One region of the Paenibacillus sp. OK076 genome, then DNA from elsewhere that is predicted to be linked to it. Evidence: a T-box and tRNA genes for the amino acid it is inferred to sense, from the RefSeq annotation. Region 1 holds a T-box; the other holds one or more tRNA genes.
The links. The T-box of region 1 lies ahead of BMY78_RS12245 (alanine--tRNA ligase). A T-box ahead of a tRNA ligase gene usually reads a tRNA of that ligase, here a tRNA-Ala.
Positions count from the first base shown of each region.

Region 2: it encodes a tRNA-Ala, which carries the amino acid that the T-box ahead of BMY78_RS12245 (alanine--tRNA ligase) is inferred to sense. The anticodon was not compared.

Region 1 covers NZ_FOCH01000001.1:2,775,265-2,781,894, forward strand. The annotation lists gene BMY78_RS33260 (hypothetical protein) at 53-184, opposite strand; gene BMY78_RS12245 (alanine--tRNA ligase) at 244-2,115, opposite strand; T-box leader at 2,225-2,468, opposite strand; gene BMY78_RS12250 (winged helix-turn-helix transcriptional regulator) at 3,079-3,483, opposite strand; gene BMY78_RS12255 (AhlS family quorum-quenching N-acyl homoserine lactonase) at 3,711-4,559, shown strand; gene BMY78_RS12265 (TetR/AcrR family transcriptional regulator) at 4,877-5,758, opposite strand; gene BMY78_RS12270 (isochorismatase family protein) at 5,889-6,467, shown strand.
Region 2 covers NZ_FOCH01000001.1:1,192,502-1,199,131, reverse strand. The annotation lists gene BMY78_RS05530 (MarR family winged helix-turn-helix transcriptional regulator) at 1-294, opposite strand, end outside; gene BMY78_RS05525 (alpha/beta hydrolase) at 345-1,154, opposite strand; gene BMY78_RS05520 (IPT/TIG domain-containing protein) at 1,532-4,861, opposite strand; tRNA gene BMY78_RS05515 (tRNA-Ala) at 5,103-5,178, opposite strand; gene nrdR (transcriptional regulator NrdR) at 5,360-5,827, opposite strand; gene BMY78_RS05505 (alpha/beta-type small acid-soluble spore protein) at 5,942-6,163, shown strand; gene BMY78_RS05500 (lytic transglycosylase domain-containing protein) at 6,271-6,630, opposite strand, start outside.

The sequences.
Region 1 (6,630 bases):
GTTTATCCTTTTTCAAGATTCAAATGCGAAAAAAAAGAGTTGGACGCGTACCTTAACTAGGAATGGATAAATCCAGTTCAGTCAGGGGCTTGCTCCAGCTCTTTTTCTTTGAATACTGTTCTCCGGTACCGCCAACGGAAAGGCCAAGCGATGTCAAACCCTCTTCGAGTGCCGGCTTTATCATTCATCCTGGATTCCCGGCAACTCATAACGTTGTTACAAATGGTAATCCTAAAACATCAGCTATTGTTCCGCGTTTTTATTAATTACTCCTTTAATCCTTCTAACTCCAGCAGCAGAAGATTGTTCTTTTTTAATACTGAACTTTCCTAAGTTTGTTGTATCTTCTACATGAGGTCCTCCACATACTTCTCGACTCCAAACTTTCCCTTCGTTATCTTTGATTGTATACACCTTAACGATATCCGGATATTTATCCCAAAAATTCCCTTCAACATTACTTTCTTTCGCTTCAATTTTAGACAGCTCTGAAATATAGGTAACTGCTTTTGATGAAATCGCATCATTCACATACTTTTCCACCTCAGCTATTTGCTCTGGCGTAAGTTTTTCATCATGGTTGAAGTCAAACCGTAATCGTTCTGAAGTAATATTACTTCCTTGTTGATGAACATGATCACCTAAAACTTCCCTTAAACCAGCAAGTAATAAATGAGATACCGTGTGCAGGGCTGTCGTTTCTGTTGAATGTTCAGCGAGTCCACCTTTAAATTTACCCACAGAAGCAGTTCTGCTCTTTTCAGCATGTTTGTTTGCCGCCTCTATATAAGACGCCTTGTCCTCCATCCTATATCCACTTTCAGTTAGAAACTCTTCCGTCAACTCCAAGGGAAACCCATATGTTTCGTAAAAATAAAAGGCATCTGCACCTGTAACTTTACCCTTATTCTTAAGATGTTTTTGTATTTCAAATTCTCCTTGCTGTAAAGTTCTATAGAAAAGATTTTCTTCCTTATTTACTATTTCGATAACTTTCTTTTTATTACCTATCAAATCTTCATAAGCTGTTGCTTCATCGATATAAACTTCAGACAACTCACCCACAAAACTTCCGTGTATACCTATTTTTTTACCTGCACGAATCGCCCTTCTTAATAACCTTCTTGTTATATACCCTGCATCACTATTAGCTGGCTCCGCACCATCATTAATTAGAAAAGTAGCCGCTCTCACATGATCAAGTATGATTCTAAACGACTTTAAATCGTCAGTATATTGTTTACCACTTAACTCCATCAATTTTTTCTTGGGATTAAGGAAGAAAGCCGTATTATAAATATCCTTGTCACCATTAAGGGCTGTTGCAACCCTTTCTAATCCGCCTCCATAATCAATATTGGGATTTTTCATTTTTACAAATCCTGTGTCTTCTTTTTTGTAACACATAAATACGTTGTTCCCAATTTCTAAAAACCTCTCGCTTTCAGAAGCAGGATGATCCAGTGAATCACCGTCTGGCTCAAGATCGTAGAACATTTCACTATCAGGCCCACCGGGTTCACCAACAGGCATATTCAATGGACTTCCGGATCGGCTCCACCAATTTTCTTTTTCATCATATAAGAATATTTTCCCACCTCTAGATACCCCATATTGATACGGATTATCTTCAACGATAGGTTCTATACCTACTGATTTAAATTTTTCTGACCAGATTTGAATGGTTTCCGTATCTTTCTGTATATTCAAATCATCACTTCCTATAAAAACACTGATATATAGTCTGTCAGGATCAATTCCTAATTCTTTAATATGCCAATTCCAAACGGCATCGATTTGCTTTTTCTTATAGTGATCTTCATTTGCTTTAAACTCCCATCGACCTACCATTTCAAAAAATGTCAGATGCGACGTATCTCCTACTTCATCAATATCGCCTGTCCTTAAACACTTCTGAATATTAGCAATGTCATTGCCTATTGGATGCTTTTCCCCCAATAAATATGGAACCATAGGTTGCATTCCACTTCCCGTAAAAAGCGTTGAGGGATCATTTTCTGGTAACAAGCTAGAAGAGGGTACTTGGCTTGCCCCTATTCCTTTCATAAAGTCAATGTATGATTTTCTTAACTCATCTGGTGTCATTTTAACCATGCTCAATGCCTCCATTTTAATTATTATTTATTCTTGGAAAATGTTTTTACATATGTTTAAACGAAAAAGAATAAAACAAAAAAGCCCTAAGCTGACATATTACATGTCAACTTAGGGCGAACGATTATGTCCGTGGTACCACCTAAATTCAGATTTCTCTGCACTCAATCAATACGGGATATCTCCGATATTGTTTCCTGAATAACGGTGGAACTCCGTTGAAGCCTACTGAGATTCCTCTGTTCGGTTCACAGCTCCGAGACTGCTTCACTATTAGTTCAATGAAGATTCGCACCAACCATCTTCTCTCTGTGAAATCCCTAATACTTACTATTTCTCATCATAGCCTTTTCGTTTTAAATTAAACCAAATGCTATCACACTCAACTTACTTCGTCAAATCAATCCCACATTTTTATATGTTATACGTTTGTTTATTCTTCATCTGCATTGGCACTTCTGTTGCTTTGCATCCTTTTGGACAGTGTAGATTAATTATTTGATTTTTATTATGCATCGGGCCCCCCGCGAGTCCGCCACCTTTACGAGGTGGACTGCGGCGGCGAGCTTACGAGCAAGAATCCACCCATAAAATTTGTTCCAAGAATTCCTAAGTTTATGCGTATTCACTCAATGTGTAGATATTCATCTAATCGGCAATCGGTAGAAGTTCTTGTCCTTGGCTTGGGACAAGAACTTCTACCGATAAAATAAAAAGCCGCTAAAATAGCGACTTCAATGGGATCATGTTCTTGTCCCTCGACAGTAATCATCTACGGGGTAATCTTCGGCCCATATGGCAGCTCCCCTTCAAGAATCTCGGCATGGCCGGATAATGCGGTGCTCGTTAGGCAAATTGAAATAGTCCGTTTTCAGCCTCTTCAATGAGTCTTCCAAGGTCTAGCGGATATCCAAAACTACGCTACTACAACGTGATACTTCAAGTACTGTAAAGTCCATCAATTTATCTGTCGGCTTCACTTGAACCAGTAGTATAAGCAACGTCATACTTAACCCTCGCCTCTACAACTTGAGTGAAATTTTCTCTTCCCCACTGCCTTAACTCTTTCATCGGTTTGAGCAATGTTTCCCCTAATGTTGTTAGAGAATATTCCACACTTGGAGGTACTGTAGGCGTAATGTGTCGTTGGACCAATCCATCACGTTCCAGCTTGCGTACCGTCTGGGTAAGCATTTTTTTAGATATCCCTTCAACTCTCCGTAGCATTTCTCCATATCTGATTTTACCGTTTTCCATGGCATATATAACAAGTGCAGTCCACTTGTTAGAGATAATGTCAAGAACCTTGCTATAGCCGCAATTGGATAACGAAATATCAGATTGTTTAGTTATGGATGAATGTACCAAATAGTTTCCCTCCTAGTGCTCTATGAAATTCCCAGGACACTTTAAAGTGCCTATTTATATCATTTTATTTTTTGTATTACTGTATGTCTATACCAGTACTGAACAGCTTGAGCTAGATCTGCCATAGCAAAGACACCGCTCAAGGGCAAAACCGGGTGTTCCAAGGAGATGTGCTCCCGAAAGGGGTTACCTTGTACTGGATTACTTCGATAGGTAGGTAAATAAACATGACAAATATTATTAAGATGCATCCCAAGCTATATGTATTGGATAACGGTCGAATGAGCATGGATAAAAATTGGATCATCTCCATGCATAATCCAGCAACAATTAATAATCCGAATGCCCAGACACAATTTGTGGAGTTTCCAATTTATACGGTATTGATCGATCATCCTGAGGGGAAAATCTTGTTTGATACAGCCTGCAACCCAAACTCAATGGGCGCTCAAGGGCGCTGGACACAATCGACCCAACTGTCGTCTCCATGGGTGGCAAGCGAGGAATGTTACCTGCATAACCGATTGGAGCAGCTTAAGGTTAGACCCGAAGACATCAAGTATGTTGTTGCCTCCCATTTGCATCTGGACCATGCAGGATGCCTCGAATTGTTCACGAACGCGACCATTATCGTCCATGAGGATGAGTTTAACGGAGCACTGCAGACCTACGCCCGCAATGAAAAAGAAGGAGCCTATGTGTGGGCTGATATTGACGCATGGATCAAAAACCAGCTGCAATGGAAAACGATCAAACCGGGAGAAGACAATTTGGATCTGGTGGATGGTATCAAAATCTTGAATTTCGGAAGCGGTCATACATGGGGAATGTTGGGTCTCCAGATCGACATGCCAGAAACCGGCGGAATCATTCTATCTTCCGATGCCATCTATACTTCGGAAAGTTTTGGTCCTCCTGTCAAGCCGCCTGGGATAATTTATGATTTGATCGGCTATCGAAACACAGTAGAGAAAATTCGTACATTGGCTGCCCGTACGAATTCCCAAGTCTGGTTCGGTCATGATCTGGATCAATTCAGCAGTTTGAGAAAATCTACTGAAGGATTTTATGAATGACTCAACTTTCGCATACGAACGGAAAATCATCCATGCCACCATTAACCGCACGCGGGCTTCACGCAACATCGCTCTTTTTGGGCAGGAGTATCAAGCTACAGCTTCCGAATGCCGTTCATCTTTACAAATCGGTTGTGTTCAAGAACGTTCCTATCGAGTAGATCGAGCCCCTGCTCTATTTAAGAGCAGGATAGCTTTCATTAGAACTACCCTTTGAAGTGATTTAGCAACAATTGTTCAACCTTTTTTAAATATACAGCTATAGTTATCATCATTGGAATATTCACATTTCTCTAACTAACACCAATATTCCTTACCTATGCTAGGACGATTTGCTTTAACTGAATAACTGAACTTCTTAGTTCTTTCTCTTGTTCCAAGTAAGCACATAACGCTTGAATAACCGATCTCTTTGGCTCAGTCTGAGCAATCTCGCTATTCAACAATTGAACAATTTCTTGCAATTCCTTACGGCGTTCTGCCCCACCCTTCCAAGCCTCAATAATAGCAATCACTCTGCCGAGCAACTCTTCGGTAATCCGTTCTTTTTCACCGTTCCAGTCGTTTGAGCCTGAATGAATAAAGGTATCATATGCGCTTTGCCCGAGCAGTCCATTCGAACCTGACTTGGACATGTGGTTGACTAACGCATCCATCTTATCAACGATAAACCAAGCTGTATCCTCAACGGACAATAGATTCTCTTCGGAGATGACGCGCTGCAGATAATCTTTAATAAAAGACCGGTAAATAAAGATCAAATCCCAGAGAAAAGGCTGAATTTTAGGGCCGTAGACTTCTAAAAGCCATGATCTGTGCCACTCCATCATTCGCTCGCGAACGTGATTTCTCAATTTGCGGAATGTTTCGTACTGCGTAATTGGTAGATCAATGAAATCCACCATAATATGACGATATTCCATGAAATACTGAAAACGAAATACAATCTGATCCACTAGTCTCTCCTGAGGGCTCCCCTTTCCGATATCTTTCAAACGTTCAGCCCGATCAAAATAAGCCATTTGGCAATGGTCGAAAACCTCACACAACAAATCCTCTTTAGAAGGAAAATATTTGTAAACGGAGCCCTTTGCTATGGAACAGTCCTGGGCGATTTCCTGAATGGATGTTCCCAGGTAACCTTTTTCGTTAAACATTTTAGAAGCCGAATAAATGATATCTTGCTTCGTTACGCTCATGCTCAAGCATCCCCTCTTGACAACTTTGAACTAATAGTACAAAATTATGAACACCAAGTCAATGAATAAAAGTTCAATTTTATGAACTTACTATTAAGGATGATCAAATTGAAATTGGAGTGTGATTAACATGAAAGAGCATTTATATCAATTTTCTAAAACGGCATTAATCGTAATCGATCTGCAGAAATGGATCGGAAACCAGTACGCCCCTCATTCAGCAGAACAAGTTGTCGAACGTGCCGCTGCCATGGTTCAAACTTTCCGTGAGGTTGGTGCCTTCGTTGGACTCGTACGTGTTTCTTCGAAAGATTTCAAAGATATGCCCCATCCGCTGCTGGATCAAGAACCGCCAGCGATCAATCTAGTACCTGGATGGGATGAAATTGTGCCTGAAATTGGAGTCACTACTAACGACCATCTAATTACTAAGCGTCAGTGGGGTGCATTTTACGGGACGGATCTGGATCAGCAGTTACGCCGGAGAGGCATTACTACGATCATACTCTGCGGAATTGCTTCAGGAATTGGGGTTGATACAACTGCGCGAGAAGCATTTGCTCATGGGTATCAGGTGATTTTTGCAATAGACGCAATGACCGGATTCAGCGAGGCAGAACATGATCACGTAAGAAAAGTCATCTTTCCACGTATTGGCCGATTACGCACTACCGACGAGATTCTCGCTTGTGCAGCGCTTCAATCATAGATCCACATAAAAGAACTTAATAGATGAGAGGTCCGACAACAAGCACGCATCGGGAATGATACCTTGTTAATTTTTACGACACCCTTCTTTCTAAGTTAAAGCAAAGGCACTCATACCTTTGCTTTGCTTTGCGTTACTTATCTAATCTGTTGACACTTAGATC
Region 2 (6,630 bases), 1.6 Mb from region 1:
GTCTTTGCGATTACCACTCAAATGGTATTTTTCGAGCAATCCTTTTTCCGTAAGATTCTTCACATTTTTAGAAAACGTACTGCGGCTCACGCCAAGTCGTGCTGCCATTTCCGACATCTTTTCTTCCTTGTCCTCCGCCTCCAGAATGTACTCCAATGTCTGAATCTGTGAAGCAGAGAACATCATATCCGTACCATAACTTCGCTGCAGCTTATAGGTGTTGGAGTACGCATTACCGTACTTGATGATCTTTTCAATCAGTTCCCGATGGTCGCCCATCCATTCTAATTTCATGAATAATCCCTTTCACCTTCAAATTCTCTCTCTATTCCAGAGTACAGAATTTAAATATGTTTTTCAATCCATGTGATGGCTTCCTCGATGACTTCATCTCGATTAGGTTCATTAAATATCTCATGCATGAGATGGGCATATATTTTCAGCGTTTTATCGGTTGAGGCAATATCTCCGTAAAAGTCGCGCGAATCATGTTCACTCACCAGTCCATCGTTTGCCCCATGCAGAACAAGTACAGGATCGACAAACTGCTTCGCATGTGCTTTTAACCAAGTCACTCCGTAACCCAAGCTATTGAACAAATCAACGGATATCTCTTTTTCTACAAGCGGATCATTCACGTATGCAGATACCACTTCCGGATCACTGCATACGCCGCCACCAAGCTCATTCGGAAAATACGTACCCGGGGCAAGATCAAGCGGCAGTTCTCCGGCAACCTTTGTATGGTAACGAGTAAGCGCACCGGATAGAACAATCCCTTTTACTTTGCCTGGGTATTTCGTTCCAAATGAAGAGGATGCAAAGCCACCCATACTATGCCCAATGACAAAAAGAGGAATGTCGCCGCTCTCTTCCAAGGCCGCTTCAACAACCACATTCACATCATCAATAATCTGATGAAAATCACTGTAGAACGTACGCTTCCCTTCTGATCTTGCATGACCACGATGGTCAAAACGGTATACGTCAAAACCACGTTTGTTCAGTTTGTCCGTTAGGTAATCATAGCGGCCAGCATGCTCACACAAACCATGAACGATGACCACGGCTGCCTTGGAATCGCTTACAATATTTTTACTGAAATAAAGCTGGGTTCCGTCAAAAGATTGAATGGTTGTCTCGATATGGTTCATTCTTCATTACATCCCTTCATTGTGCTCAAGCCTCAACTGGCAGATCCGTCTTGAGCCATTTTGTTGATACATTATCCGTAAAGTAATCATAAGAGTTTATCGTTAATAATTTCTTTTACGAATAATATTGTTTCTTATAGAAACAATATAACATCCGTTTTACGCGCTGTCCAGATTAATCTGAGTGAATCGGAATAAAAACAGGACTGCCTCGTAGTCATGAATATGACGGGGACAGCCCTTGGTTCAAGTTATTCTAATCTGTTTTGGTGTTCTAATGAACCTGACACATTTGGGTGCGGTAGGTTTGTTAGCATCTTACAGCGAAATAATTGACCCATTGAGTCAGCTCTGCTCAAGCGGGTTTTCCATGAATCTTATCTATCGATTGAACCCAGCGTCCGTAGCATCCTGATGAACACTACCGCCGCTTGCGCGCGTGTCGTCTCCCCCTTTGGATCGAACGTGTTTGCGCCCGTGCCTGTCATGATATGAAGCTTGACCATCAGATGAACGTCCTCAATATAGGCTGTATCCGCGTTTCCGATATCCTTGAAGCCATTAAGGCTCACCGGCTCCTTGGATATCGGCAACAGTTCAAGTCTCCCCACTGCCGCCAGCATACTAGCCATTTCCTCTCGTGTAAGCGGCTGATTAGGGGTAAAGCTGTTCCCTTTCACAAAGGTGAGCAGTCCGAGCTCCTTCGCTGTGGATACCTCGCCGGAATACCACGTACCTGGTTTGACATCGTTATAGGGCGCTATGTCCTTATCAGATGCGCCGCGTCCAAGCGCCCGGACTAACATAGCCGTAAACTCTGCTCTGGTTACCGCTTTGTTAGGATCATACAGTCCACCGCCTACGCCTTCAACCAGACCTTTCGCAGCAGCAAGATCGACATCAGATTTGCTCCAATGCTGCTGTACATCAGCAAAACTTACCGTGTTTTGTGCCACAACGTAGACACTGTTTGAATAGGATTTGATCTTCACAACCCATTTGCCGTCAATCTGTTTTTTCTCAGCTGCCACAAACTCCAATTTCTTTGTCGTTACGTTATAGCGGAATGCCCCCCATTGAGCTGGCATGCCGGTCATGCTCTTGGGCATCAGAATCTCTCTTGTAAGTGCCTTGCTGAACTTATCTGCCGTTCCGATTGCTTGTCCCGTCTTGGTGTTGATGATATCGATATGAAAATCTACAATCGCACCCATTGCATGGCCATTCGGCAGGCTGTTTGCAAATGCTGCTCGGAAGTCCTTATCGCCGGACTTGTCGGTTAGCGTGATTTTAAAGCTAATGTCATCGTTATTCACATTATTCTTAGCTAACAAGTCCTTTAGCCCTGGAATGAGCGATGCCAGATTGACCGGCACTTGATAGCTGCCGTAAGGAGTCTTAATCTCGATGAAGAAAGTAGCGTTCTTGCCCTCAATGCTCGTTAAAATGCTTGCCGGTATTCTGACATAGGCAACGCCGTCTTTTGGTGTAATTTCAAGAGTGACGGACGGCTTACTACTGTCGATTTTAGCCCAGTCAATCATAATGCCGTTTTGGTCAATATCCGAATGGGTTGATTTAACAGGAGTAGTTCCACCACTGCTACTGCTACTATTGCCACTACTATTGTTACTGCTACTATTAACAACCTGCGTTACAGTAAAGGTAACCGGCGTCATGCCCCCGGCCGACACTGTTACTGTAGCCTTATACGTCCCTGCGGCCAGTCCGTCATTCGCTTTTACCGTAAAGGTCGTCGACGGCGTCCCACTATTGAGCGTTGTCACCGTCGGCTGCGTAATCGTAAAGCTGCCGGCGTTCGTTCCGCCGAGCGCTGTCGCCAAGCTCGTCAAGTCGCCGGTTCCCGTTCGTGTCAAGGTGACCGTTTTCGTTTCCTGCGTCCCCGATGCATACCCTGCGGTCAGGGCATTCAGCGTCTCATCCGACAATGGGCTGATCGCGTGCGTAACAACAAACCACGTAAATTGATTCGCCGCCGATGTCGTTGATGTACCGCCCGGCGTAGTTACTGTTACGTCTACTGTTCCTGCACTACCCGCCGGGGCGATGGCTGTAATTTGTGTCGCCGAGTTCACTGTATAGGACGTCGCCGCCGTTGCACCAAACTTCACCGCCGTTGCATCGGTCAGATTCGTACCGCTCAACGTGACAGTCGTGCCTCCGGTCGTCGGACCCGATACCGGCGACATGCTCGTAATCGTTGGCGCGGCATGGTATGTATATTGATTCGCCGCCGATGTCGTTGATGTACCGCCCGGTGTCGTTACCGTTACGTCTACCGTTCCTGCACTACCCGCCGGGGCGATGGCTGTGATTTGTGTCGCCGAGTTCACTGTATAGGACGTCGCCGCCGTTGCACCAAACTTCACCGCCGTTGCATCGGTCAGATTCGTACCGCTCAACGTGACAGTCGTGCCTCCGGTCGTCGGACCCGATACCGGCGACATGCTCGTAATCGTTGGCGCGGCATGGTATGTATATTGATTCGCCGCCGATGTCGTTGATGTACCGCCCGGTGTCGTTACCGTTACGTCTACCGTTCCTGCACTACCCGCCGGGGCGATGGCTGTGATTTGTGTCGCCGAGTTCACTGTATAGGACGTCGCCTCCGTTGCACCAAACATCACTTCCGTTGCATCGGTCAGATTCGTACCGGTCAACGTAACGGCCGTGCCTCCGGTCGTCGGACCCGATGTGGGCGATACGCTCGTAATCGTCGGTTCGGCATGGTATGTATATTGGTCCGCCGCCGATGTCGTTGATGTACCGCCCGGTGTCGTTACCGTTACGTCTACCGTTCCTGCACTACCCGCTGGGGCGATGGCTGTAATTTGTGTCGCCGAGTTTACTGTATAGGACGTCGCCTCCGTTGCACCGAACTTCACCGCCGTTGCATCGGTCAGGTTCGTACCGGTCAACGTGACAGTCGTGCCTCCGGATGTGGAACCCAATGTCGGCGATACGCTTGTGATCGTTGGGGAAATTGCATCTACTAGCACGCCCGCCGTACTACCCACGCTATTAAGCGTTAATACTGCATCGTTACCTGCTTCATCCCTAATTGATCCGCCATTCAGTGACAAGGCTCCTATGGTAATCCCGTTAGTATCAGATTGTCCGGTTTGGATGGTATATCTAAATTGCAACGCGTTTGTCCCCGAACCGCTTACATAGTTAGCATACACAGTCGTTGTTCCTACAATTAACGGGATCGTTGGAATGCCGGTTACGACAACAATCTCGTTCATGTTCACTGTAAAACTCAAGTCTTCTCCTGCACCATAAGTGCCATTGGCAGGAACAGATACACTTGTAACGATAGGCATAACTGTGTCGACATAGTAATGGTTAGATACGGTGGTTCCGCTCCCCACATTGCCTCCAGCAATTATACCTGAATGATTGAGCGAAATATTGAAGGGGCCGCTGTGATTGCTTAGAGGCGGCGTGAGTGTTGCGCTATAAGTGATATTGTCAGAAGTTGTTAATCCACTAAGAATGCCGCTACCTGTTTCCAAATCAGCAAGATCAAATCCAGTCACCGCTTCTGAAAATGTAATCGTTACCATTGACGTTTCTCCGGAAGTCAGAAGTTCGTCAGCTACAACAATGGTGGCTGTTGGAGTGGCAGCAAACGCCTTGTCAAATAAGTACAATGGCAGCAAACTTAAAATAATTACACCCATAAATAACTTTCTTATTATTCTTGTTTTATACATATCCTGTTACCCACTCTCTCTAAGTTAGGATTCACCGCGAATTTCAAGAAAATGCTTGTCCAGTCATGTGCTATTATATAACATTGTGAGTCCTCGTTCAGTAAATTATTGAATAGTATTGCATACGGCACTTTCTTCGTCCTATCAGCGAATGTCCATACAAAAACAAAAAAACGCAGTTCCGAAGAACTGCGCGCATTTACTATTTTGGTGGAGCCTAGGGGGATCGAACCCCTGACCTCATCGCTGCCAGCGATGCGCTCTCCCAGCTGAGCTAAGGCCCCAGAATTATGAGTGAAACAAGTTGTCCAACTCTGCAATGCTCCGCAGGCGACTCCTATATCATATAAAATACAGCTTTTGCTGTCAACCATTTTTTTACCAACCAAAATGATTGGAGAAGAACAACCTTTTACCTGGAACACATGACCGTAACCCAGAATGCTCTTCTCCTTTTCCGCTCCATTACTCCTCGATGTCTTCTTTGGACAAAAGAGATTTCAGTTCTTTCATGAACATATTGATGTCTTTGAATTGACGGTACACTGAAGCGAAGCGAACATAGGCTACTTCATCCACTGGAAACAGCTGTTCCATCAGCAGTTCACCAATCTGACGGCTCTCGACTTCAGCATCGGCTGTATTCCGCAGAGCTTTTTCTGTCTCGGATACCATCATCTCCAGCGTTTCTACCGACACCGGCCGTTTTTCGCAAGCTCGAATCAGACCACGGAGAATCTTGTCTCTGCTGAACTCTTCCCGGCTGCCATCTTTCTTAATAACGATCAACGGTGTTTCTTCAATCATCTCAAAGGTTGTAAATCTTCGGGCACACTGCTCACACTCACGGCGACGACGAATCGATTTCGCTTCGTTGGCCGGACGTGAATCAAGCACTTTGGTACCCATATAACCGCAATAAGGACACTTCAAATCAGATCACTTCCCACGTTTGACTTTTTACCACAAATTCCCTTAAGCATTTAGTTATGAAAATCGTATTGCCGACACATAATACTTTTACCAACCGCGAGGAGGTGAACAGCAATGGCACAAAGCAATGGTAACTCCAACAACCTGGTGGTAACTAAAGCTTCCGCAGCTCTCGAGCAAATGAAATATGAAGTTGCTCAAGAACTCGGAATCAGCATCCCACAAGACGGATACCAAGGTAACATGACTTCTTACGAGAACGGTTCGATCGGTGGATACATCACGAAGCGTCTGGTAACAATTGCAGAACAGCAATTGGCAGGTCAATACCAATAATATCTGCATCGTAATACGGTACACAGAGGAGCATGGAGCGGCCGGTGAATAACCGGTCTGCTCGGTGCTTCTACTTATTTTAGACCACGAATCCAGAGCGTCTTAACTTAGAACGTATTATAGATCTTTACATATTGATTATAATAATAAATGACGCGTTGTACATAGTGCCGGGTTTCACCAAACGGAATATCTTTGACCGTCTCGAAAGAGCCGTCCCATACGCCATCCCTTAGCCATGAGTTCACTTTACCTGGACCTGCATTGTAAGCAGCAATCATAGCCGCTTCATTCCCGTCAAATTGATCGGACAGATTACGTAGATACCAGGTACCCAACTGGATATTTCTTTCAGGCTCGTGCTTCAATTCTTCCAGTGAGGTGCCCGGAATTTTCGCTTGCTCCATAATCCAGTTTGCGGTGTCTGGCATCAGCTGCATTAACCCGATGGCACCTCTTTTGGATTC